Regions from separate parts of the Halomonas sp. NYA30 genome, predicted to be linked through region 1. Evidence: predicted binding sites of a transcription regulator. Region 1 holds the regulator's gene; the other holds the start of a gene.
The links. Region 1 encodes PhoB, which activates phosphate uptake and scavenging genes when phosphate is short. Its sites were predicted from a motif close to TGTCATANNNNTGTCANA; they were not measured.

Region 1 (11,747 bases):
CCCGCACCGGCTCAAACAGCGCCGATTTCAGAATCAAAAACTCGCCCAGCGCTTTGTACACCCGCGCCATGCTTTGCTTCACCGGCTGGCGCGAAAACAGCGCGCACCACACCACCGAGATTAATCCGTACCAGACGGCCCCAGCCAACAACAGCAGTTGGCGTGCAGCCACGTCCTCATCCACGCCGCCGTGCTGCTCGATGTTGATCATCGAGTAGATCGAGAGTATCAGCGTGCCCGAGGCAATGGTGGCGTAACGCTGCCCAATGGCGCCGAGCATAATCAGAGTGAAGGTTGAAACGCCCAGGCCAACCACAAACAGCCACGGCCAGGGAAACAGCCACTGGACAATAAAAGACGCCGACGTAAAACACACCAGCGTGACCAGCAGGGCTTGAAAACGGCCTTGCCAGCTGTCGTCAGTTTCCGACAGCGCGCAGGCGATAATGCCCAGAAACAATGGAATAACTAGCGCTACATCGCCCATTAAACCGCTAAACAGCAGCGCACCGCTGAAGGCTATAAACACGCGCAGGCTGTAGGCGAATTTATCCAGCGTCCAAAGGCGCCGTAGCGGTAAAGAAATGGGCATAGAGGCTCTTATAAGGGATGTTAGACTTTAGTATAAATGCGTCAGGGCTAGATGTCGCTACCTCGGCTCTCAACGTTTGAGCATATAAAGTCGCTATTAAATTTTTATCAGTCGAGATCGTAGGGCTGATGCTGTTCCATTAAGGCAATAACTCACACAAGAGCGGCTATTGGCTGTTATGTTCGGCGACTCTTAGTGTTAGCGGGTGTGGCGGCGAGTTGGTTGGGCTGTGAGGCGGCATTTTTAGCGCTGGCAGGAGGGCCGAGGTAGCCGTGAACGTGTAGGTGGCGAGCAAAGACCCCAGCAGCAGCACTTTGCTGCGGGGGTCATCGCGCTACAAATACTTGAGCAGCTTCTGCAGCTTGTTCATATCGGCGGAGTCGCCCACTAAACGCACGTTGCCACTCATCATGCCGTCAAGAAAGGCCTGCTGAGTTGGCTTTTTGAGCACTTTTAACGCGGTGGCTTGGTCTCGGAAACGCAGTTCAAGGTCTAAGTCGACGGGCAGCCCTTTACCGGTGCTGATGCCTTTCGGCGTCATACGGTAGTGGCGGGCTATACTTAGATCTTCCGTGGCAATTCCCCAGTCCAGGCCGCGCATGCGTTCTAACTGTTCACGAAAGCGCGGCTTGCGGCGCAGGGCACGTTTGAGCAATATGCCCAGCAGCCACAGCGTCAGCTTGAGCTTCATTAGGAAACGGCGTCCTTAAGTCCTTTACCTGGCTTAAAGGCAACATTTTTGCTGGCCGGAATTTGTAGTGGGGCACCGGTTTGTGGGTTTTTACCGGTGCGTGCTGCGCGCTCACGTACCGTAAAGGTACCGAAGCCGATCAGAGCGACATCTTCGCCCTTAGCAACGCTGTTAGTGATTTCATCCAAAATAACGTTCAGTACTTGGCCTGCTTTATCTTTTGACAGGTCGGCACTTTCAGCGATGGCAGCAGCGAGTTCTGGTTTGCGCATAAGAAATCTCCCTTTATTAAACAATCGAACTTTTGTTAAAGAATCGAGCGTAAAGCAAATACAGGTTATTGGGCGCGTCAACAGCACTAGGTTTGTTCTCTAGCCTAGTCGTGAACGCAACGAAAATCAGCCTAGCAGCGTAGGTGCTGCTCTGGAAAGCTCCACTTTCCTTCTCACGCAGCCCCCTGTCAACGCAAAACCAATCAAACGTCCGTCTTTATTTTCGGCTAGCGCACTGATATCACCACCTTCGCCTTCAATTCGCCAGCGTTCAGGTGGGGTGGTTGGCGGGTAGGCGACCACTGGCAGCAGAGGGGTTTTAACGACTATTGGCCAAGCGCCAAAGCTGACCGACGTGGGAGTGCCCGCAAGCGTTGCCGCCAATGCCTTGGCGCTCGCTTGCAACGGCTGCACGTACATTGCATTAACGCCATCGACGCAGGCGACATCGCCCAGGGCGTAAATATCGGGGTGTGAAGTGCGCAGTTGGCGGTCAACTTGTATGCCGCTCGGCGAGACGCTAAGACCCGCGGCTTCGGCAAGCGCCGTACGCGGCGTTAGGCCAGTTGCCATTAGTACGAGATCGGCGCTGATAGCTTCGCCGTTATCCAACCGTAATACGATGTCGTCACCGCTGCTGGGTGCTAGTGAATCTATCGTGCAGCCTAAGCAGAGCCGGATGCCTGCCTCATTGAAGGCATCGCCCAGGGCGTTACCCAGTGGCGCGGGCAGCAGGCGGGGCAGTAGCGTAGCTTCAGGCGCTATGACGCTGACGTGATGACCTCCGGCGTGCAGATCATTTGTAAATTCACAGCCGACCAGCCCGGCGCCAACAATCGCCACCCTTGCTGGGCCTTGGCCTAACGCCTGATGAAAGCGTCGGTAGTCGTCTAGGTCGTTAATGGTGAAGCAGCGTGGGGCTACGCTGGGATCGATGCTGAGTGGCACTTTGGGCGCAGCGCCGGTGGCTAGTACCAGTGTGTCGTAGCTTAGTTTTTCAGAGCTAAGTTTTTCAGAGCTTAGTTTTTTATAGTTGGGCACTTGTCCAACGTCGAGAAGAAGTGTCCGGTTATCCACATCTAGTGCCGCCACGGGGGTGTGGGTAATGATGCGTGCGTTTAACTCATCGCCCAGCTCGGCAGCGTTTCGCTGGGCCAGTTTGTCGGGCGCTAGGCCTTTAGCGAAGCCGGTGGAGAGTAACGGTTTGCTGTAATCGTCACCGCTGTCAGCACTAATCAACGTGATTGACCGCTGATCACCGAGACGGCGCAGTGCGCGGGCTAAGCCAATCCCGGCCATTCCCGTGCCAATAATGACCAGCGCAGCGTGGGATGAAGAGAGCTCTGGTTGTGAGGGGGGCATGCAGACACCAAAAAAGTCGCTGAAACAAAAGCCTGTTAGTGCTGCATGTTACACTAGCCGACCCGTTTATTGCCCTGGAGAACTTGATGACGCCTGCAGCTTTTCGGCAAACTCCTCACTTTTCGCGCTGGCGACCTGTTAGTGCGGCGCGACCTGCCATGAGTACTTCCTGGTGGCAGTGGGTTGCCTCAACCGACTCATTAACCGCCCGTTTAATAGTCGCAGGAGGTGAAAAGCAGTTTCGCGTTCGACTGCTACGCCAGGGCGTAGGCTGGCCGCGAGAGGATGAGGCACGGGCGTTGGGCATTGCTCCCAAACGCTACGCATGGCTGCGTGAAGTAGCGCTATGTTTAGATAATACACCGTGGGTGGTGGCGCGCTCCGTCGCCCCGCTCACGCAGTTAAAGGGCCAGCGTTTGGAAGGGTTAGGTGAGCGCTCGCTAGGCAGTTGGTTATTTCGTCAGCCAGGTTTAATTCGCGGGCCGCTTGAGGCCACCTCCCATCCCCCCTTATTTGCTTGTATGAACGGTATCGAAAGTGACTGTACCTGGGGCCGACGCTCGGTGTTTTATCACGGCGGGCTGTCGTTATTGGTGCAGGAGTATTTTTTGCGTGCGATGGCGGATGACCTTGATCTGCCATCGCGCTAGGCTAGCGCCTGCATCTTATTTTTCGTGAGGTAAGCATGGATCGTTCACTGTTGCGGCCGAAGGGATGGGCTCGCGTGGCAGATTTTATACAGCTGATGCGTTTGGATCGACCCATTGGCACTTGGCTGTTGATGTGGCCGACGCTTTGGGCGCTGTGGATTGCCGCTGAAGGGGTACCCGGCCGTGATGTGCTGCTGATTTTTGTGGCCGGTGTTTACGTCATGCGCGCGGCTGGCTGCGTGGTGAACGATTATGCTGATCGCCATTTCGATGGCCATGTGAAACGTACTAAGCATCGCCCGCTCGCCACAGGTCGAATCAGCGAAACCGAGGCTCAATTGCTGTTTATTGGTTTGGTGGCCGCAGCGTTTATTCTGGTGTTACTGACTAATTGGTTTACGGTTCTGCTCTCGCTGGGTGGGGTATTTCTGGCGGTTATTTACCCGTTCATGAAGCGTTATACCCACTTTCCCCAGGTGGTGCTGGGGGCGGCATTCTCATGGGCAATTCCAATGGCCTTTGGCGCCGTGCTGGGCCATGTGCCGTTGGAAGCGTGGCTGCTTTTCTGTGCAAACGTGCTATGGACGGTGGCGTACGACACGCAATATGCCATGGTCGATCGCGACGATGATTTAAAAATTGGCATTAAATCGACAGCCGTGCTGTTTGGCGACGCGGATCGCCTGATAATCGGCCTACTTCAGGTAGCCACCCTGGGGTTGCTGGCATGGGTAGGCTGGCGGGTCGGGTTAGGTGGGTTCTTTTGGCTAGGGCTCGCTGCAATGGCGGCGACTTTCCTGCATCAACAGCGCTTAATTCGTTATCAGGAGCGAGATCCCTGTTTCCAGGCGTTTCTGAATAATCACTGGTCGGGGCTGCTGCTTTTTGCTGGTATTGCGCTAAGTTGGTGGCCTGCGGTGGGTCAGTAACTGCCATTGTCATGTAACTGTCATCAAGTCATGGTGTTATCGTCACTGACATGTCATTGAACTGTTTTCTTTGAACTGGCTTTTTTGCACACCGTGAGGCTCTGGTATGACCGCCAAAACCGTTCTGATTGTCGATGATGAATCGTCGATTCGCGAGATGATCGCGGTAGCGCTGGAAATGGCTGACTACCGTGTGCTCGAAGCAGATAACGCCCAGGATGCTCATGCCATGGTGGTTGACCACCAACCTGATTTATTGCTGCTTGACTGGATGATGCCCGGCACTAGCGGTATTGAACTGGCTAGGCGGTTGAAGCGCGAAGAAGCCACCGCCGAGATCCCCATTATTATGCTCACCGCTAAAGGCGAAGAGGATAATAAAATCCAAGGGCTTGAAGCCGGTGCCGATGACTATATCACCAAGCCCTTTTCGCCCCGCGAATTGGTGGCACGGTTAAAAGCAGTGCTGCGCCGCGCGACGCCGCGTGGCGTTGAAGATCCGATTGAGATTAATGGCCTGCTGCTTGATCCGGTAAGCCACCGGGTAAGCGCTCACGGCAAAGCGTTGGAAATGGGACCGACCGAGTATCGTCTTCTGCAGTTTTTTATGACCCATCAAGAGCGCGCTTACACACGTAGCCAATTGCTTGACCAAGTATGGGGTGGCAATGTGTATGTCGAAGAGCGTACGGTCGATGTGCATATTCGCCGCTTACGAAAAGCGCTGGGCGATGTGCATCAAAACCTGATTCAAACGGTTCGGGGTACCGGATACCGTTTCTCTGCACGGGTGTAAATGTGCGCCTATGGAGCCGTGAACTGTGGCGTCTAGCGTGGCTGGCCACACTGGGTACTTGCTTAGGCTGGTTATTGGGCTCAGCAGGGCTAGGGCTTGCGGCAGGGCTTGCAGTATGTCTGTTTTATCACTTGCGGCAGCTACGCAAACTTTATTTATGGCTAACCCTACATCCTCACGATGAGCCTCCTGCCGCTCACGGTATGTGGGGTGAATTGTTTGATCGTTTATACCGCTATCAGAAAAGCCAGCGTATAACGCAAAGTCGGCTGCGCGCTACCTTGGCCCGTATTCAAGAGTCGTCTGAAGCGATGCGCGACAGTGTGGTCATGCTCGACCGCCACGGTGATCTGGAGTGGTGGAACAGCGCTGCAACGAACATGCTGGGGCTACAAACTGCCCATGATCGTGGTCAGCACATTACCAACCTACTGCGTGAGCCAAGCTTCATCCGCTACTTTAACGCGCGAGAGTATGGCGAGCCGCTAACGCTGACGTCGCCGATTGATGAGCGTCGAATCCTGCAGTATCAAATTACCCTGTACGGCGACGATGAACGGCTGGTAATGGCTCGGGATATCACGCGCTTGCACCGCCTGGAACAGATGCGGCGCGACTTTGTTGCCAACGTCTCTCACGAGCTGCGCACGCCGCTAACCGTCCTTTCCGGCTATCTGGAAACCTACAGCGATATTGCTGACCAGTTGCCTCCGCGTTTGGGTAAAAGCATCAACCAGATGCAGGAACAGACGCAGCGAATGCAAAATCTGGTCAATGATCTATTGCTGCTCTCCCGGTTGGAAATCGACCAGGGTGGGAAAGATCACCATCCGCTGTCGCTAGGGCCTTTGCTACAAAGCATTTGTGATGATGCGCTGGCGCTGTCGAATCAGCGTCATACCATTACTGTCGCGCTTGAAAGCGATGCACGCCTGCTGGGTAGTGAACAGGAGATTCGTAGCGCCATCTCTAACCTCGCCTTCAATGCCGTTCGCTATACGCCAGCAGGTAGCCACATCACCTTACGCTGGAAAGCTAGCGCGACTGGCGGCGGCTGTATTGATGTGGAAGACAATGGTGAAGGCATTGATCCCGTCCATATTCCCCGACTAACCGAACGTTTTTACCGTGTCGATAAAGGCCGTAGCACCGCAACTGGCGGCACTGGCTTAGGCTTGGCGATCGTTAAGCACGTACTATTACGCCACGATGCGCAATTACAGATTGAATCCCACCCTGGTAAAGGGGCGCTTTTTCGCTGCTCATTTCCCGCTTCACGTCTTGTATAGGGCTCCGTAAGCGACCTCTCGCACCATACCTGTAAAGGTGTGCAATATTGGCATGTAAGGTTGGTAAGAGTTTACTCATGTGCCATTTTTACACAGCTTTTAAGCTTGATATTTCTATTTTAACAAAGTGCTAGAGTTTGGTTGTATTTAAATAAATCATTGATTTATATGCTATTAATTATATTTTTTTGGTTTTTGGCATGCCCGCTGCATTGTTAAAGATAAGGAAGACGACCGCAGGAAATGCTGGCTTTTATAATAAGCCCTTCTTTCTTAACCAAGCGGTAATAAACAGCGATCGGAGGTGGAATATGATGTCCAAGGATTTACTCAAGAAAGCTGGCATTTTAGGTGTATCTTTTGGTTTGATGGCAAGCCCGTTAGCATTTGCTCAAACAGATGAAAATTCAGCTATTGATGAAAATCAGGGAATTACAGCTGAAGAGCAACCAATGGATCCCCAAGGCACTGATAGTTCAGACGGTCATAATACCAAAGACATGACTAATGATTTAACCCATGACGAAGGTGATGAAGCCAGCGACATGGATCCTCAGTCAAGCGGTCACTCAGATGATGCTGAGTATGACGACGATGAGCTTGTAGAAGAAAACAGCGGTAGCTAATTGTTAATTATCATTTAGATATCAAAGAATGTCCTTTCAACGGATGAAAGGGTGATTGACAGGATGTTATAAAGGCAAGGATGCTTTTCAGGTTCAAGGATGAATCACTAGGAAATCAAACGTTAGTCAGGGTTAATTCCAAGGTTGGAGTCCCGCACAAGGAGTGGAAGCTAACGTTAGTTATTACCTATAGTCTATTCTGATATCGGACCCCGCCAGTCGGGGTCTAATTTTTTTCTGCCTGCTTTTTGTGGGCATTTCGCTATTTTTACCTACCTACCTACCTACCTACCTACCTACCTACCTACCTACCTACCTACCTACCTACCTACCTTTTTGAGTGCATATCGGGAGCTATTCTCGCCCCTTTCATCCATGAGTAGTCTATTACTCGATAACGTAGACCGGCGCGATGAGGTTAGCTTTAAAAGTAATTTCTAACATTAGCGTTTGAGGATAAGTGTGCCATAAAGGCACAGACAATTTTGCGCATGTGTCATTTGTGCACATGTATTTTGCGCGATTTTGTTTTTAGTGGCTTAATATTGTGCGCAAACAATAATAAATAAGTAATTGTTTTTGTTTAATTTTATTAAATTTAGTAGAAGTTGGCACTGTATGTGCTTTATCAGGGCAGTGAGGTCACCGCAGAGAGAAGCAAGCCAGCAGGCCCTTCTTTCTTCACTTCAGCGGTATTAAGCAGTCATTTGGAGTAATTAACTATGTTTAACGTTCTTGTTAAAAAATCAGCTGTTGTAGGACTTGCATTCGGTTTGCTGGCGAGCCCAGTTGCATTCGCAAATTTTTCCATCAAAGCTAATCAAGATCTGTCTGTTAATGATGAACCAATTCAGGCTCAATCACAGCGCACACATGATCAAGCAGATTTTACCCCATCTGATTTAATGTACGACGAAGGTGATCGTCCTAATGTTATTAAGGCAGAATCCCATCGTACTAGTGTTCAAGCAGAATATACCGCTAAAGATTTGACGCATGACGTAGGCGATGGAAACGTTTGGTAACAAAAGTTTGCAATTAAGCAGGAATGTATTACGATTGAGGTGTGAGTTAACCACGCAGAAGCGTGTCACACCGATAGGGATATAGGTCGATTCAAGGAATGAATCAAACGACAATCAAAACGCTGGTCAGGGTTAAATTCCAAGGCTGGAGTCCCGCAAAAGGAAAGGAAGCTAGCGTTAGTTATTGTCCAGATATTGTGTCCTTAGACCCCGCTTATGCGGGGTCTAGCTTTTCTGGTATATCGAAATTTGTTTTCGGTTATCCGCTTCAAGATACTACGTGCTGTTGTGGTAGATATTGTCTCTCCCTGCTGCTTCACGCAGTATGAATGCCGTTACAGTGAACAAATTTTCGTAACTTGTTGTGCTGTGTGCTGTGTGCTGTGTGCTTCAGTTGCTTCAGTTGCTTCAGTTGCTTCTGTAACAGGAGTCACATACGCAATTATTGCACAAGTATTTTTGACAAAAATAGATTGCGAGAGTTTTAATTGTGTGTTTTTTCAAGCTATTGGTTTTTTATAAATTAATATTTTAATTTATTGTTTTGGTACGATGCGTGCTTTGGTAGCAACAAGTAGAGGGCTTGTACGAATAGTTCGTCGAACGTGGGCAGTTTTCATACAAGGCCTAACAAGCACTTGTAACAGTAAAGAAGTAATAGCCGCTCTTATGAATCATGAGTGGTATTTGGTGATAATCAGGAGAACGTCATGTTGTTGAAAGAAATGGGTAAAAAAGCAGCAGTTGCAGGTATTTCCTTTGGCTTAATCGCTAGCCCATTGGCAATGGCGCACTCATCCATTGAACTGAACAAAGATCGCTCAGCTGGGCAGGATGTGATCGATAAACCACGTACGTCTTCTGGCAATACCCGGCAACCTGCTACCCGTGACTTAACGCGTGATGATGGTGATAGCCTTGATTTTTCTCCCTCTAGCAGGGCATCGGATGCACCTGAGAGCAACGGGAGCAACCCCCGTGGGGCCAATATCAGCCCGGAAGACTTGACTCGGGAAGAGGGTGATAGCACTGACTGGTAATGAGTATTCGAATGTAGCGGCTAACATACAAAGCCCCGCTTAAGCGGGGCTTTGTAGTTTATCTCAATCACAAAATAGTTTTCAGTGGTGGTGATACCCATCCGCGGCTTCACTACCTTCCTGGGCGCTTTGTACCCAGACCTCAATGTCCACATCACCTTGTTCAGCAAAGGTTAGCGTGATGGGAAATCGGTCACCTTCTGTCAATGGTTCGCTTAACCCAATCAGCATTAAGTGAAAGCCACCGCCAGGACGCATGGTGTATGTTTCCCCAGCCTCAATAAGAAGCTCGCCCACATGACGCATCCGCATCATGTCGCCGTCCATTCGCATATCGTGAAGCTCCACTTTTTTGCTTGCAGGGCTGCTTGCGCCAATCAAGGTAACCGGGTCTGAAAAGGCGGTGATATCCACATAGGCGGCCCCATTGGCCGCACCCGGAGGGGTCGGTATGGCAAAGGGGTGTGCGATACGCATTGTGTTTGTTTGTACGTCGTGAGCTATCGCTACTGACGCCACCATAGAGAGAGTGCTGACTAAACACACACCCAGCCAAGCGATGGGTTTGAACATACGTTTATTCCTTTATTGTTGATTGAATGCAGGAGAGCGATTTAAAACGTAAAAGTAGCAAAGTAGCCGAGCATAAGTAATAAGCGCTACTGCGGCGCGATGCCACGGGCATCTCCATGCACATCTCTGTAGTGATCATCCCAGAGCAGTACGGCACCCGCTACGGCGCCGGGAATCAGAAAGAGATTGGCCAGCGGAATCCAGGTGATGAGCGTGACTAATCCCCCAAAGCTTAAGCTTTGCCACCAGCGTTTCGAGAGCCGTTGGCGCATATCGGCAAACGTCACCTTATTGTTATCCATTGGGTAGTCTAGATAAGTAATGGCCATGATCCAGGCGGAGAATAGCGCCCACAGCAGGGGGGATACTAAGTTCAGCCCTGGGATCCAGCTAAGCACAAACAGACCGGCGGCACGGGGCAAAATATAGGCGAGCTTAACAAATTCGCGGACAATGGCATCAATGGCTGTTTTAGTAAGGTTGCGGTCATCAATCGGTTCACGGCCAGTCATTTGGGTTTCGACTTTAGCGGCCAAAAAACCGTAAAAAGGCGCGGCGATCAGGCTGGTCACCAGCGTGAAGGTAAAAAACACCACTACTAACAGGCTAATCACGAAAAGAGGCCAGATAAGCCAGGAGAGCCAATCAAGCCAGGTTGGCACCATGTTCATCCAATGATCTAGCCAACCACCGAAGCGGTTGAGCACGAAGCTGAACATGCTGACGTAAACAATCAGGTTGACTAAAATAGGCAGAAAAACATAGCGGCGCATACCTGACTGATACACGCAGCGTGTACCTCGGCTAAGCGCAGTGACAGCATCCAGCATGTTGGGGGAACTCCTTGTGATTCAAACGTCCAGGCAGCTAGGCGGCCTGGACGTATTGCAGGAGGAAACCCCTTTCAGGTCAAGACTTTTTTAGCACTTGCGGGTCCAGGTTGTCGGGGTCGCTGTGGCGGATATCCAGCCCTTTAACAAGATAAACCACGTACTCAGCAAGATTGTCAGCGTGGTCGCCCACGCGCTCTAGAGCGCGCAATACCCACATGATGCTGAGTACGGAGGTAATCGAGCGTGAGTCTTCCATCATAAACGTCATTAGTGAACGCATTGCGCTGCTGTACTCATCGTCAACCAGCTCGTCTTCACGCACTACTTGCATCGCAAGGTCGGTGTCAAAGCGGGCAAAGGCGGTGAGCGCATCGCGCAGCATTTTGCGCACATGCTCGCTGATGTGGCGCACTTCTACCAAACCACGAATGGTGCTGGTACTTTCACTCAGCAGCAGGGCGTTACGGGCGATTTTGCTGGCCTCATCGCCGATTCGCTCAAGATCAGAGGTGGCGCGGATAACGGCGAGCACCAGGCGTAGGTCGGACGCTGCAGGCTGTCGCCGCGCCAGTACCCGGGTGCATTCGTCGTCGATTTGCAGCTGCAGATCGTTGACCTGACGATCATTGTCGCGCACTTGTTCGGCTAGGCGGGTGTCGCCTTCCAGAAGCGCAAAGACGGCATCCTGCACTTGCTTCTCTACCAGACCGCCCATGGCCATCAGATGGGTTTTTAGCTCTTCCAGCTCCTGGTTGAACTGGCGAGAGATATGCTGGCTGTGAGAGTCGCTAGTAATATCCATGGAGCACTCCTGACGTTTCAGTCGCTAAGGCCTAGGTAATGCGGCCGGTGATGTAGTTTTCGGTGTGTTGCAAACGGGGGTTGGTGAAGACCTGATCGGTAGGCCCGTACTCAACCAGCTCACCTTGATGCAAAAAGGCGGTGTAGTCCGATACGCGCGCCGCTTGTTGCATATTGTGGGTGACCAGTACCAGCGTTAGCTCCGACTTTAGATTACGGATCAACTCCTCAATCTTGAGCGTTGAAATCGGGTCTAGCGCTGACGCGG
Region 2 (11,747 bases), 430 kb from region 1:
AGCGCCTGCTGGGCTGCCTGACGTAGCGCCACTGTCTCGGTCACCACCGCGTCGGCCACTTGGTCCTCTAATGCTTTCAAGCGGCCAATTTTTACCGTCTGCCATTCAAACCACTCTTCCGGGTCGACGCCATAGCCACCTTCACTGGCTTGGCTAATCGCCAGCTCACGCCGCTCCATCAACCGATTGATCTCAGCACCGCTTAACGCCAGGTCAAGCTGCTCGCGACTCTGCTCCCCCGCCAGAACGCGAAAACCAGCCAGAAAAGCCTGCTCTTCGCCAAGCAGTGATAAAAAACGCCGCAGCATGGCCGGTGGCATCCCATCTGCTGCGAACGTGTTGGCCAGCAGCGCCCGCTCAATGCCTGCCAAATCTTTAGCTTCCAGGAGCTGATAATACGCACTCAATTGGCGAGTAATATCACCCTCGCGAGTGAGATGTGCCAGCGAGCCCACAAAGGCCATTAGCTGGCCGTTAATGCCGGTATAGTGGCCTAATGCCTCGCCCGTCGTGATCTCTAACGCACTAACGCGTTCACGCAGTGCTGCCTGGCGCTGCCAATGCTCATCAATCTCACTCAGTTGCTGCTGAACAGCAGGCGTCAGGAGCGCTGGATCCAAAGAGGCCTGCTGAGCTTGAAACGCGTTGGCAGCCTCATCGGTCTTGGGCCGTTGCTCGCGCAAGCGGTTGCCAAACGCCTCGCCCTCACTGCCCAGAAAGCCCGCTGTCATACCGCGTTCAAGCTGCATTTGGTGCACAGCATCCCCCGCTCGCTGGGCGAGCTCGGTCATCGCGTGAAGGCGGTCAAACTCTTGCAGCGCTGCACGGCGCTCCATAATGCCCTGAGCAGCGAACCATGCCAGCGCCAGCAGGGGTAGCAGTAGCACGCAGGCAAACTTAAACCGCATGGGTATGCGGTTAACGATATTTTTCATTGCTTAGCCTCAAACTTATAACGTGTCAGGTAGGTAAGCGGCGTACTCAATTATTAGAATTCGCGTTGTGTAACGCGTGGGGATAAGTTTGCCGCAACGAGCCATATAATTAAATGTATTTAAGCGATCGACATCTTATATCGCAAAACATGGCGCAGTATAAGGGGCTAAGCGTGGCGTTTATTGATGGGGGTCATAGGAAAGCATAGATAGTAAGGAAAGCGGAAGATAGTACAGACCTGGTGGGCGGCGCCCATGGTGAACGACCGTTAACGCCCAATCCACTCGACAAACGTGGTCTCACCCAACTCATGGCGCTCATGGCGAACACGACTCATCGCCGCATAGGGCAGATCCATTGCCAGCACCCGCGAAAGCGGCTGCTCAATAACTTGGCGCAGTAGACCATTGCAGACAAATAGATGCGCCACGACCAGCACATGCTTACCGGGCGGACTGATTAACAGCTGCTGCCATACCTCAGCGAGGCGCGCATCAAAGGCCTGTATCGTTTCGCCGTCTGGCGGTGACACCGTTGTTGAGTCATACCAAAACGCACTCATTCTTTCGGTGCCCTCTTCCGCAAACACCTGGGCGTGGGTTTTACCCTCCCACTGCCCCAAATGCAGCTCGGCCAGGTCATCCTCCACTTGAACGGGTAGATCAAACTCTTCGCCCAGCCACAGCGCAAACTCACGGCAGCGCATAAGTGGCGAGGTGACTATCGCATCATAAGGTAGATGGCCTTCGACCGCATGGCGCATAACGGCATCGGTCACCTGCTGCCAACCCGTCTCACTCAGTGGGTGATCGGTGGAGCCGCGCAGCATACGTCCTCCCACCGGTTCACCGTGGCGCAGTAAATCAATGGTGGTGATCTCCGCATCGGGAAAACGCATACTTAGCCCTCGTTGATTGATGCCGCTATCGGTTAAATAATCGCGTGACGCACACGCGCGGAAACCCACTCGGACACCAGCACGGTAGCGAAAATCATGATAAAGATGACGCTGACCTGATCCCAGGCAAGGCTGTTGATCGAGGCGTTTAACTGCAAACCAATACCGCCCGCCCCAACCAAACCCAAAACCGTCGATTCGCGGATATTAATATCCCAGCGGTAAACGCTTATACCAGCGAAGGCAGGCATGATTTGCGGCAACACACCATAGTTCATCACCTGCATGCGGCTCGCGCCGGTGGCGCTAATCGCCTCTACCGGCGTGGGGTGAATCTCTTCAATCGCCTCATAAAGCAGCTTGCCTACAAAGCCGATCGAGCGCAGGGCGATGGCGATAATGCCCGCCAGCACGCCAGGGCCAAGTATCGTCACTAACAGCATCGCCCAGATCAGCGAGTTGATGGAGCGGGATGACACAATCACTACCAGCGCTGCACTGCGCACCAGTGGGTGCGGCGTCGTGTTTCGCGCGGCTAAAAACGCCACTGGAAATGCCATCATGACGCCGATCACGGTACCGAGCGTTGCTATGTTCAGCGTGTCCCACATGGGCTTCCAGAGCACATTGGCATAGCTCCACTCCGGCGGCATCATGCGACCAATCAGATCGGCGCCCTGGCGGCCAGCGTCTTCGACAAACACCCACATGGTGTTATCGGAAATCACCTTCCAGCAGAGTAGAAACAGGCTGACACCCGCCAGCCACGCCAGGTACTGCAGCCATTGGGCTCGGGTGGTGCGCCGCCGCCAAACCGGCAGGCCCTGAGAGCTAGTAGATACGGGCATCGCGGTTCTCCAAAAATAACAGGCCAGGGGTGGCTAATAAGCGTTTACTGGGTCCAGCGGCGGACATGACTTGAGCTGTATTCGCACAGCAGTACGATAGCGATGATGATCAACAGAATCGCGGCAGACGTATCGTACTCATAGCGGCTTAGCGAGGTGTTCAGCGTGGCGCCAATACCGCCCGCCCCGACAATGCCAATCACCGCCGATTCGCGGAAATTGATATCCAGCCGATAAACCGAAAGCCCAATCAAACGCGGCATAACCTGCGGCTGAACCGCATGATTCATGGTTTGCCACCAGCTTGCCCCGGTGGCCCGCACGGCTTCTACCTGACGCCAATCCAGGTCTTCAATGTCTTCCGCCAACAGCTTGGCCATAAAGCCAATCGTCGCAAAGGCCAGCGTGATCATCCCCGCCAGTGGTCCAAAGCCAAACATGACCACAAACAGAATCGCGATGATGATCTCTTGAAAGGTGCGCGAAACGGCAATAATGCCGCGACACACAAAGTAGATCGGCAAAGGTGAGATATTGCGCGCCGCCCCTAGACCCACGGGAATCGCCAGCAAAACGCCCAAAACCGTAGAGGTGAGCGTCATGGTCAAACTTTCCATCAGGCCCGCCACAATATCGCTCTGACGGCTAACAAAGTCGGGCTGCATAAAGGCGCCCAAGAAGTTAACCGCCCGCCCCGCGCCTTCCGCTACCCGCGCCCAGTTAACTTCTACCGAGGCGAGCGCCAACACCAAATAGACTACCGCGCCAATCACCAACCCCCAGCGCAAGCGTGGGTTATGAATCAGCGGCAGGCGCCGCCAATGGCCCTGCCGAGCAGCTTGTTGGCGCGCCTGACCTTCTGCCTGTTCTGCTGTTAGGGGTGCGTCTGCCAACTCGCTCATCGAGCGCTCCCCGCTGCCATCGCGGGCATACCAGGCGGGTAAGAAGACACTTCTGAAGTATCGTCAGACGTGTCGCCGTCCATCGGCTCTGGGGTCGTATCCCAATCCTCTTCGCCATAAATGGTCGTGAGCATCTCACTGGTGAGCTCACTCGGCAGGCCGTCAAAGACAATTTTTCCAGCGCGCAGGCCAACAATTCGGTCGGCAAACTGCTGAGCCAACGCGACATCGTGAATATTGATGATTGCCGCCAAATCACGCTCAGCACACAGCTCGCGAATCAGACGCATGATTTGACGCGAGGTTTTCGGGTCGAGGCTGGCGGTCGGCTCGTCAACTAGCAGGAGCTTGGGGCTCTGCAGCAGCGCCCGGGCGATACCGACACGCTGACGCTGGCCACCGGAAAGGGCATCGGCGCGCTTATCGATAGCGTGAGGAAGCCCGACCCGCTCGAGTAGCCGAAAGGCTTCCGCCACCGCTTCCTGGGGATAACGACGCAAAAAACTGCGCCAAAAACCGACATAGCCGAGCTGGCCTGAGAGCACGTTCTCCATCACGGTGAGCCGGTCTACCAGGGCATACTCCTGGAAAATCATCCCCATGGATCGCCGTGCGTGGCGAAGCTTATGACCTGAGAGCTTGGTCAGCTCGGTGTCTTCCAGGCGAATGCTGCCCTGAGTAGGTTCAACTAACCGATTTACACAGCGAATAAGGGTACTTTTACCCGCGCCGGACGGCCCAATCAGCGCCATTACCTGGCCTTTGGGCAGCGTGAGTTCAATGTCCGTTAGCGCCCGATCCCCGGTGGGGTAGCGCTTGCCTACGCCGCTAAGTGTTAACATTTTTCCCACCTCGTCTATATAGCGAAACGGCCAGAAAGGTTAGCCTTCCTGGCCGAGCAGTACCGTCTACCTAAACGATCAGTCGCAGTCGTAAGTCACACCGTTAGCATCGGCGATAGTGCGAATCACGGCCCAGTTTTCCTGATAGGTAATCGGAATAAACTGCGCTTCACCGGAGTTGGCGAATTCGGATTCAAGGGCAGTGCCTTCCCAGTCGTAGCTGAAGAACGCATCCTGAATTTTCTCGGCAAGTTCCGGGTTCAGGTTATTCGCCAGCCCGTAAGCGGTGGTAGGGAAGGTATCGGAGGTGTAGATCACGTCGTAATCGCCCTCTGTCACAACATCACGTGCCAGCATGCGGCGTGCCACTGAGTTGGCGATGGCAGCGGCGTCGTAGTCTTCGTTCACCACACCTAAGATAGAGTTGTCGTGGGAGCCAGAAAAGGCAGTTTCAAAATCTTCGCCCGCTTCCATACCGTACTCGGAGCGCAGCAGTGCAGAGGGCGCGCGGAAACCGGAGTTAGAGGTCTCAGACGTAAAGGCCAGTTGGCGACCCTCTAGATCCTCAACGGACTCAATGCCGCTGCCAGGATAGGTGATGATCTCCATTTCGTAGCCAAAGCTGCCATCGTCTGCCGCCATCATGGCAAACGGACGGAAACCACCGCAGTTGACCGCAACCGGTACGCCACCGGTATTAAAACCGGCTACGTGCAAACGGCCTGCGCGCAGCGCTTCCTGCTGGGCGGCATTGGACTGCACGGGGAAGAACTGGACCTTTTTGCCGGTTGCTTCGCTTAAATGCTCCAGAAAGTCAGACCATACGTCAGCGTAAACCGCTGGGTCTTCCACCGGCGTGTAGGCAAACACTAGCGTTTCGGGATCGACCCACTGAGACTCATCGCTGGGTGCATCAGCGACCATATCGCCATCGTTATCGACATAACGCGATGAGAGATCCGCTGAGGCATTCACCGCGGCCAAAGCGAAAGCACTGGCAACGGCAGCGCTGATAAGAGTACGGGGAAGCGCATGAATAAAAGAGGATATCTGCATGGGGCACCTAAAGCGTTGTTAAAAGATAGCGACAATCCTGACCACTTCAGATGACAACGGCGCGGCATTTATATGACTGCTTGGTGACGTTTTGGCTAACGCAAAATGACATGGCTTTTTAATGATATGGTTCTTTCATGACATAGCGCTTTAGCGGCTCAAACAACTACCACGACGCTCTACAAACAGACTATTCCCAGGAATTTTTTTGGCTTGATGCTTCAATTCAGACAGCTCAGCGGCAATGTCCAGCGCTCTGCAGGTGGTGGTGTCAGAAATAGGTTTCACTGCGATTGATACACTAACGAAAGGGAAAAATGTCACGCTGTTTTGCCGGTTTTCGATCAGAATCCCACCTTGTAGACGGTCAGCCTCTTCATAGAAACCGGGCGCAAGCACTTCGAAAGAGCGTAAGATTTGGTCACAGACGCTCTCCCAATGGCCGAGGGGTAGCAGCATCATAAAATCATCACCGCCAATATGGCCAATAAAGCCACCGGCATTCTCCACCTGCGCCTGCAGCAGCCGTGAGAGTGAAATAATGATGTGGTCACCTCGCGCGTAGCCGTAGGCATCGTTAAAGGCTTTAAAGTTATCTAAGTCGACATAGGCGGCTGCAAAGCCTTGCTCGGCAGCCAAGTAAGCGGCCAGGGTTTCATTAATCAGGATATTCCCCGGCAGGCCAGTCAGCGGATTGGCATGGCGCGCTTGGCGCACCTGAATAGCGGTTATCTCACGAAGTAGGTCAACAATATTGCCCATCCCGAGATAGTCACCGTTAGCATTAACGATAACGAAGTCCTCCTGTTCAATATCCCGGCTATCGGTCAATTGCTGGCTCAAAACCTCGAGCGGCGTATCGGCATCAGCTACCAGCATGCGTGCATCAGCCACATCCAACACGCGGCGCTTGGCATACAATGCATGGCTGTAGGGGTTGGTAAACAGGGTCAAAAACGCATTGCGACGCACCACTGCTACGGGCTTACCATTCTCTAGCACCGCGACACAGCGCAAGCCGGGCTGTTGGCGAAACCGCTCGGAAATATCCGGCACTGCGCACTCTGTCGTGATGGCGTCGATAGCCCGCAAAATCGAGCGCGCAGTGCGCCCCGCGGGGCTTTTTAATTGGGTGGTCGCAGGCAACACCATATTGAGCTCTAAGGGCGGTTGCTGGCTGGGACGGGCAAAATAGAAACCTTGCAGCAGCGCGAGCCCGCGGTCGAGCTCCCATAGACAGAGATGCTCGACGGCGGTTTCCACCCCTTCGGCGATAACTTGGCAATCCAGACTGCGGGCTACATCGAGAATCGAGCGAAGAAATTCTCGCTTTGCTGGGTCCTGGTCGATGCCGGAGATAAAGTGCCGGTCAAGTTTGACGAAATCGGGGCGCAGCTCTGACCAGTGGCGCAGGCTTGAGTGCCCCGCGCCAAGATCATCCAGCGCTACCTGAAAGCCCATCGTCCGGTAGTGATCCACCGCTTGGCGCATTAGCTCGTAATCATGAATGGGCACGTGTTCAGTGAGCTCAATCACTACCCGTTCCGGGGGCAAGCCACTGTCACGAATAAAACCAAGGGTTAAACCTTCGCGAAAATCACGCTCAACGATGGTTAACGGCATCACGTTAAGAAACAGCAGGCCAGGCAGCTCAAGTTCTGCAAAACGGTGAATCGCCAACCGTCGGCAGAGAATATCTAACTCCACCAGTTTGCCTGCCTGGGTGGCAACTTCAAACAGTCGTAACGGCGAGTGAAGCGGCGAGGTCTTAGGTCCACGAATCAGTGCTTCGTAACCATAAACGGCCTGTTGACTAGCATCCACAATGGGCTGAAAAAGAACATGCAACTCTTCTGTTGCAATGATCTTTTTCAGCCACTGCGATTCTTGTGCGGTCATTTGCCTGCTGCCCTATTCTGCCACCCCAATCAATGGTGGTGGTACCTATGGAATGCACCATCCCTGGAGGTGATTGATAGGCGGCAAGCGTGCGTCATTTTCGTGACGTTATCATGACAATCCACTGCTGAGTCAGGCAGTTAGCTCCCTGTCGCATTCGAGAACGGGGCCGTTCAGGTAAGCGGCTTTTCAGCCGGGGGAAAAACCACCTCACTACCATCGACGTCAAGCTGGCGAATATCGATAGGGTGGCCCTTTTCGTCCAGAGTGACTAAGCCAATGCCGCTGGCATTCCAAAGCCGTTCACCGGCGCTGGCGCGGTCAGGGTCGCGAGGGTGCACGCTCAGCTTGCGTCGCTTGGTAAACCAATTGAGTGGCGACCACGGTGCATACAGCCATCGATTCAAACGGTCAAAGGTATTCAGCAGGTTTTTCGGAAAGGTGTTTTTAACCCCGCTGGAGGTGATCTGCCACAGGTGCGGTGAACGCCGCTGATGGCGTACCACAATGTCGTAAACAAACGAGTAGTGCACATCCCCCGACAAAATCACGTAGTTGCCGGGCGTTTTGGAGTGCTGCCAAATCTGCAGCAGCGTATTGGCTGCTCCGCGGTGGGCCATCCAGTTTTCGGCATCGACCACCAGCGGTTTACCCATAAGGGTAAAAAGCTTTTGAATGCTCTCGATCAACTTGACGCCAAACATGGGTGCGGGAGAAATAATCACGGCGCTTTTGGCGCCCAGGAGCGCCTGCTGCATCTCCATTAGCGCTTCCCAATCCATCAACCCAGAGGGCCGGCTAGGGCTGCGTTCACTGCGCCAGCGGCGGGTTCGAGTATCCAGTACGATTAAGGTGGGCGTGCCGGGAACCTGAAACTCCCAACCCTGAAAACGCAGCACCCGCTCAATGAAGCCATCCTGCTCAGCACATACCAGTGGTTGGCTGTCATCACGCAGAAGTGTTGAAGCGTGATGTACCAATGGATTTAGCTTATCTGGGTCGTTCCCCCACGCTTGGCAGAGCAAATAAGCGACTAAGGCATTGCCGATGATCCGTTTAGAGAACGGATGTGCATAGGCAGTGCGCTCCCAATCGGCCGTCAGGTTCCAGTCATCGGTCACATCGTGGTCATCGAAAATCATCAGGCTGGGCAAGTGTGCCATCAGCCTTGCACATTGGGGCAAGCCCGCCACAAAGGCATCGATCACTGCCTGCTCTTGGCGATAGAGTTCGGCGTCTTTTTTATCTAAAGCGGGGGCCTCAGGCGCAATCACTTGCCAGGGCACCGGCGACCACACCAAACAGTACATGGCGAGCATTTCGGCCAGCGTCATCAAGTGGTTCTGCGCATTGGCCGAGGTAAAAACCGGTTTTTTAACACCCCCGAAGAAGCGCTCGCGCAGCGCAGCATTGCTGGTGACATCCGGCAGCAACTCTGCTCGCCGGTAGTAGCTGTCAGGCGATTGATAGAGTGCTTGGCTATCGTCGACCGTGGCGCCTTCCAGCCGCTCGTCCACCAACCCCAGCCTTGCAATGAGCGCATGAACGGCGCGTAGCATCGGCCCTGCCACGTCGTCGGCGTACACCTGGTCGCCGGTCATCAGCAGCCAAGCGGGCCACTCGGTGGGTGCTGACTGCTGCTCAGCAAGCCAGCTATCAGCGCGCACCAGGCCATCGGCACTGTCGTGATGAGGCTTGCGGCAGGAGCCGTGCATCAGGCGGTGATGCCGTGACGCAATCACAAAGGCGGGGTAGGCAGCACCGTCATAACAGAGCCACGGCGCCCACTCGGGCAAAGCGCGCCACTCGCCCTGCTGGGTTTCTACCTGCAGGTCGTACTCGATGCGCTCATCGCAGGGTAGCGGTGAATCAAGTTCAACATCAATTAGATAGATAAAAGCGCGCTGGCCGATGGGAATGCACTGGTAATGATGCGCCAAGCCTATCGATTCGGCATCACTCTGCCCAGGTCGCAGGATCAGCGTCATATTCAATGCCCGGGAAGCCACTACCCAGAGCACTAGTCGTGTGGTGCTGATGCGTCTTAGTAAGGGACCAACTAAAATATCGGGCAGCGTATGAGTGTCATTCATCCAATCAGTTATCCGTTATCCAGGTGCCACAACAGGCAATTTCACCACCACCTCCAACCCGCCTGTCTTGGCGCGATCCAGATGCATTTGGCCGTTATACAAGGCGACAAGATCCGTCACAATGGCCAGTCCGAGACCACTGCCAGAGCGCTGTTCATCTAGTCGTTTGCCCCGTTGAACCGCCTGCTGACACTCCGCTTCCGACATGCCAGGGCCATTATCACTAACGGTTAAGATCAACTGCTGACGGTCAACCTGCGCATGTAGCTGGACCTCGCTATGCGCCCAGCGCAATGCATTATCCATCAAGTTACCCACCAGCTCTTGGATATCTTGCTCATCCATTTGCACTCTGGTTTTCTGGCCCCAGCTTTGGCGCAGCACAATACCGCGCCGCTGGGCGAGCCTGGAGAGTCCATTCAGCAGCGGCGTTAGCGTAGGGTGTAGATCAACAGGTGCAAAGCGCACCCCTTCACCCGCCGCGGACGCTCGAGCCAAGTGATGACGTACCGCGCTATCCAAACGCTCCAACTCTACCGCCCAGGCGGCACGGTTCGCTTCTGGAAGCTGACGAAGTTGCAGGCGCATCACACTCAGCGGTGTTTTCAACGCATGGGCAAGATTGCCCGCGGTATGGCGTCCGCGCTCGATCAAGCGCTGATCGCGTGCCAACACCGCGTTCATTGAGGCCGCCAGTGTCGCCAACTCTTCCGGTAAGCGGGTGTCCAACTGCTCGCTGCGCCCCTGCTCCACGTCATGAAGATTGGCGTGCATGCGGCGTAGCGGCGCTAACCCCCAGCGTACTTGCAGTGCTAACACGCCGAGTAGCAACACGCCCAAGCCGATCAACCCGCCCCACAGCAGATGTTGGAATTCACGGATATCGTTGGCGAGCACATCGTCTCGGGCGGCCACGCTGATATGCAGCGGTTCCTCTAACGGGGCCAGGTAGATATCGCGCTCCACCACGCGCAGCGATTGCCCCCGCGGGCCGATTAATGAGCGCGCACTGAGATTTTCATTCTCCACCACTGGCAGGCGTTGATCCCAAAGCGAGCGTGAGGCCAGGGTATGTTGCCCGCCATCGGTGATTTGCCAGTACCAGCCGGAGTAGACATTCTCAAAACGCGGGTCGCCCAGCGCCCGGTCGTGGACAAGCTGCTGCGCTAAACGGTCATAAGTCACGCCCGCCATGATGACATTAAGCGTCGCGCCAAGACGATCATCAAAGGCCTGAGTGGCCGAGGTATGGTAATGGTGAGAAAGTAGCGTGCCGGCGATAGGCAGGGCCAGCCCCACCATCACTAATACAGCCAGCAATAGCCGCAGGCTGATGGAACGCCGCGCCCAACGACCCCGCCAAGCCGTTTTGGCTTGACTCATTCGCTGCCAGGCTCTTCTGCTAACAGCCGATAACCCTGGCCCCGCTGAGTGGCAATTCGCCAACTGCCCAACTTACGGCGCAGGCGGCTGACCTGAACGTCAATCACGTTAGAGTCAGGTTCATGGTCGCGGTCGTAAACATGCTCTGAAAGCTCGGTACGACTCACCACTCGAGGTGCCGCGTGCATTAAATAGCCCAGCAGGCGCGTCTCCTGTGCGGTTAAGCCGACCGGGCGCCCTATCAACGTCACGTGCTGAGTGTGGGTATCTAAACTCAGTTCGCCCACTTTGAGTACTGGGTGGGCATGACCGTGGCTGCGGCGCACAAGCGCACGCAAGCGAAACAGTACTTCCGCTGGCTCGAACGGCTTCGTGACGTAGTCATCCGCCCCAGCGGTAAACCCCGCGGCTTTATCCGCCCAGCGCTCACGAGCAGTTAGAATCAGCACAGGCAGATCAATGCCGTCTTCCCGCCACGCCGCCAACCAGCGTGTCCCATCCCCATCGGGTAGCCCTACATCTAAAATCAGTGTGTCGTAAGCTTCGGTACGTACTAGAAAATCGGCATCCTGGCCGTTAGCCGCATGCTCTACCAGCCAGTCACCATCGCGCAACGCTTGGCTCAGCTCACGCGCTAGCGCTTGGTCGTCCTCTACCAGCAAACACTTCATTGGCTAACTACCCTTTTCGATAACGACTTGGGAATACAAATAACGCGATGGCAACGAGGCTTGTCGTAACGGCACTAGCGACGCATATCATTAATACGCACGCCCTCGATAGACATCAGCTGGCCATTATGGCCATCGAATTCAAATTCGACGACTTGACCCTGCGGGCCGAGCAGCTTGATTTCGTACTCCACGTACCCTCCTTCACGCTCCACTTCC

Region 2: the regulator PhoB is predicted to act here: its motif matches at 5,554-5,571, upstream of phnD (phosphate/phosphite/phosphonate ABC transporter substrate-binding protein).

Annotation. Positions count from the first base shown of each region.
Region 1 covers NZ_OZ334477.1:4,473,410-4,485,156, forward strand. The annotation lists gene yccS (YccS family putative transporter) at 1-592, opposite strand, end outside; gene ACWI0H_RS20755 (hypothetical protein) at 927-1,283, opposite strand; gene ACWI0H_RS20760 (HU family DNA-binding protein) at 1,283-1,555, opposite strand; gene ACWI0H_RS20765 (NAD(P)/FAD-dependent oxidoreductase) at 1,682-2,917, opposite strand; gene ACWI0H_RS20770 (chorismate--pyruvate lyase family protein) at 3,004-3,567, shown strand; gene ubiA (4-hydroxybenzoate octaprenyltransferase) at 3,603-4,496, shown strand; gene phoB (phosphate regulon transcriptional regulator PhoB) at 4,603-5,292, shown strand; gene phoR (phosphate regulon sensor histidine kinase PhoR) at 5,295-6,581, shown strand; gene ACWI0H_RS20790 (hypothetical protein) at 6,893-7,207, shown strand; gene ACWI0H_RS20795 (hypothetical protein) at 7,930-8,232, shown strand; gene ACWI0H_RS20800 (hypothetical protein) at 8,943-9,272, shown strand; gene ACWI0H_RS20805 (copper chaperone PCu(A)C) at 9,354-9,845, opposite strand; gene cysZ (sulfate transporter CysZ) at 9,932-10,675, opposite strand; gene phoU (phosphate signaling complex protein PhoU) at 10,755-11,480, opposite strand; gene pstB (phosphate ABC transporter ATP-binding protein PstB) at 11,512-11,747, opposite strand, start outside.
Region 2 covers NZ_OZ334477.1:290,196-301,942, reverse strand. The annotation lists gene ACWI0H_RS01445 (methyl-accepting chemotaxis protein) at 1-935, opposite strand, end outside; gene ACWI0H_RS01440 (histidine phosphatase family protein) at 1,205-1,834, opposite strand; gene phnE (phosphonate ABC transporter, permease protein PhnE) at 1,867-2,682, opposite strand; gene phnE (phosphonate ABC transporter, permease protein PhnE) at 2,727-3,584, opposite strand; gene phnC (phosphonate ABC transporter ATP-binding protein) at 3,581-4,426, opposite strand; gene phnD (phosphate/phosphite/phosphonate ABC transporter substrate-binding protein) at 4,505-5,482, opposite strand; gene ACWI0H_RS01415 (bifunctional diguanylate cyclase/phosphodiesterase) at 5,633-7,381, opposite strand; gene ACWI0H_RS01410 (alkaline phosphatase D family protein) at 7,555-9,474, opposite strand; gene ACWI0H_RS01405 (sensor histidine kinase) at 9,490-10,857, opposite strand; gene ACWI0H_RS01400 (response regulator transcription factor) at 10,854-11,528, opposite strand; gene ACWI0H_RS01395 (PepSY domain-containing protein) at 11,603-11,747, opposite strand, start outside.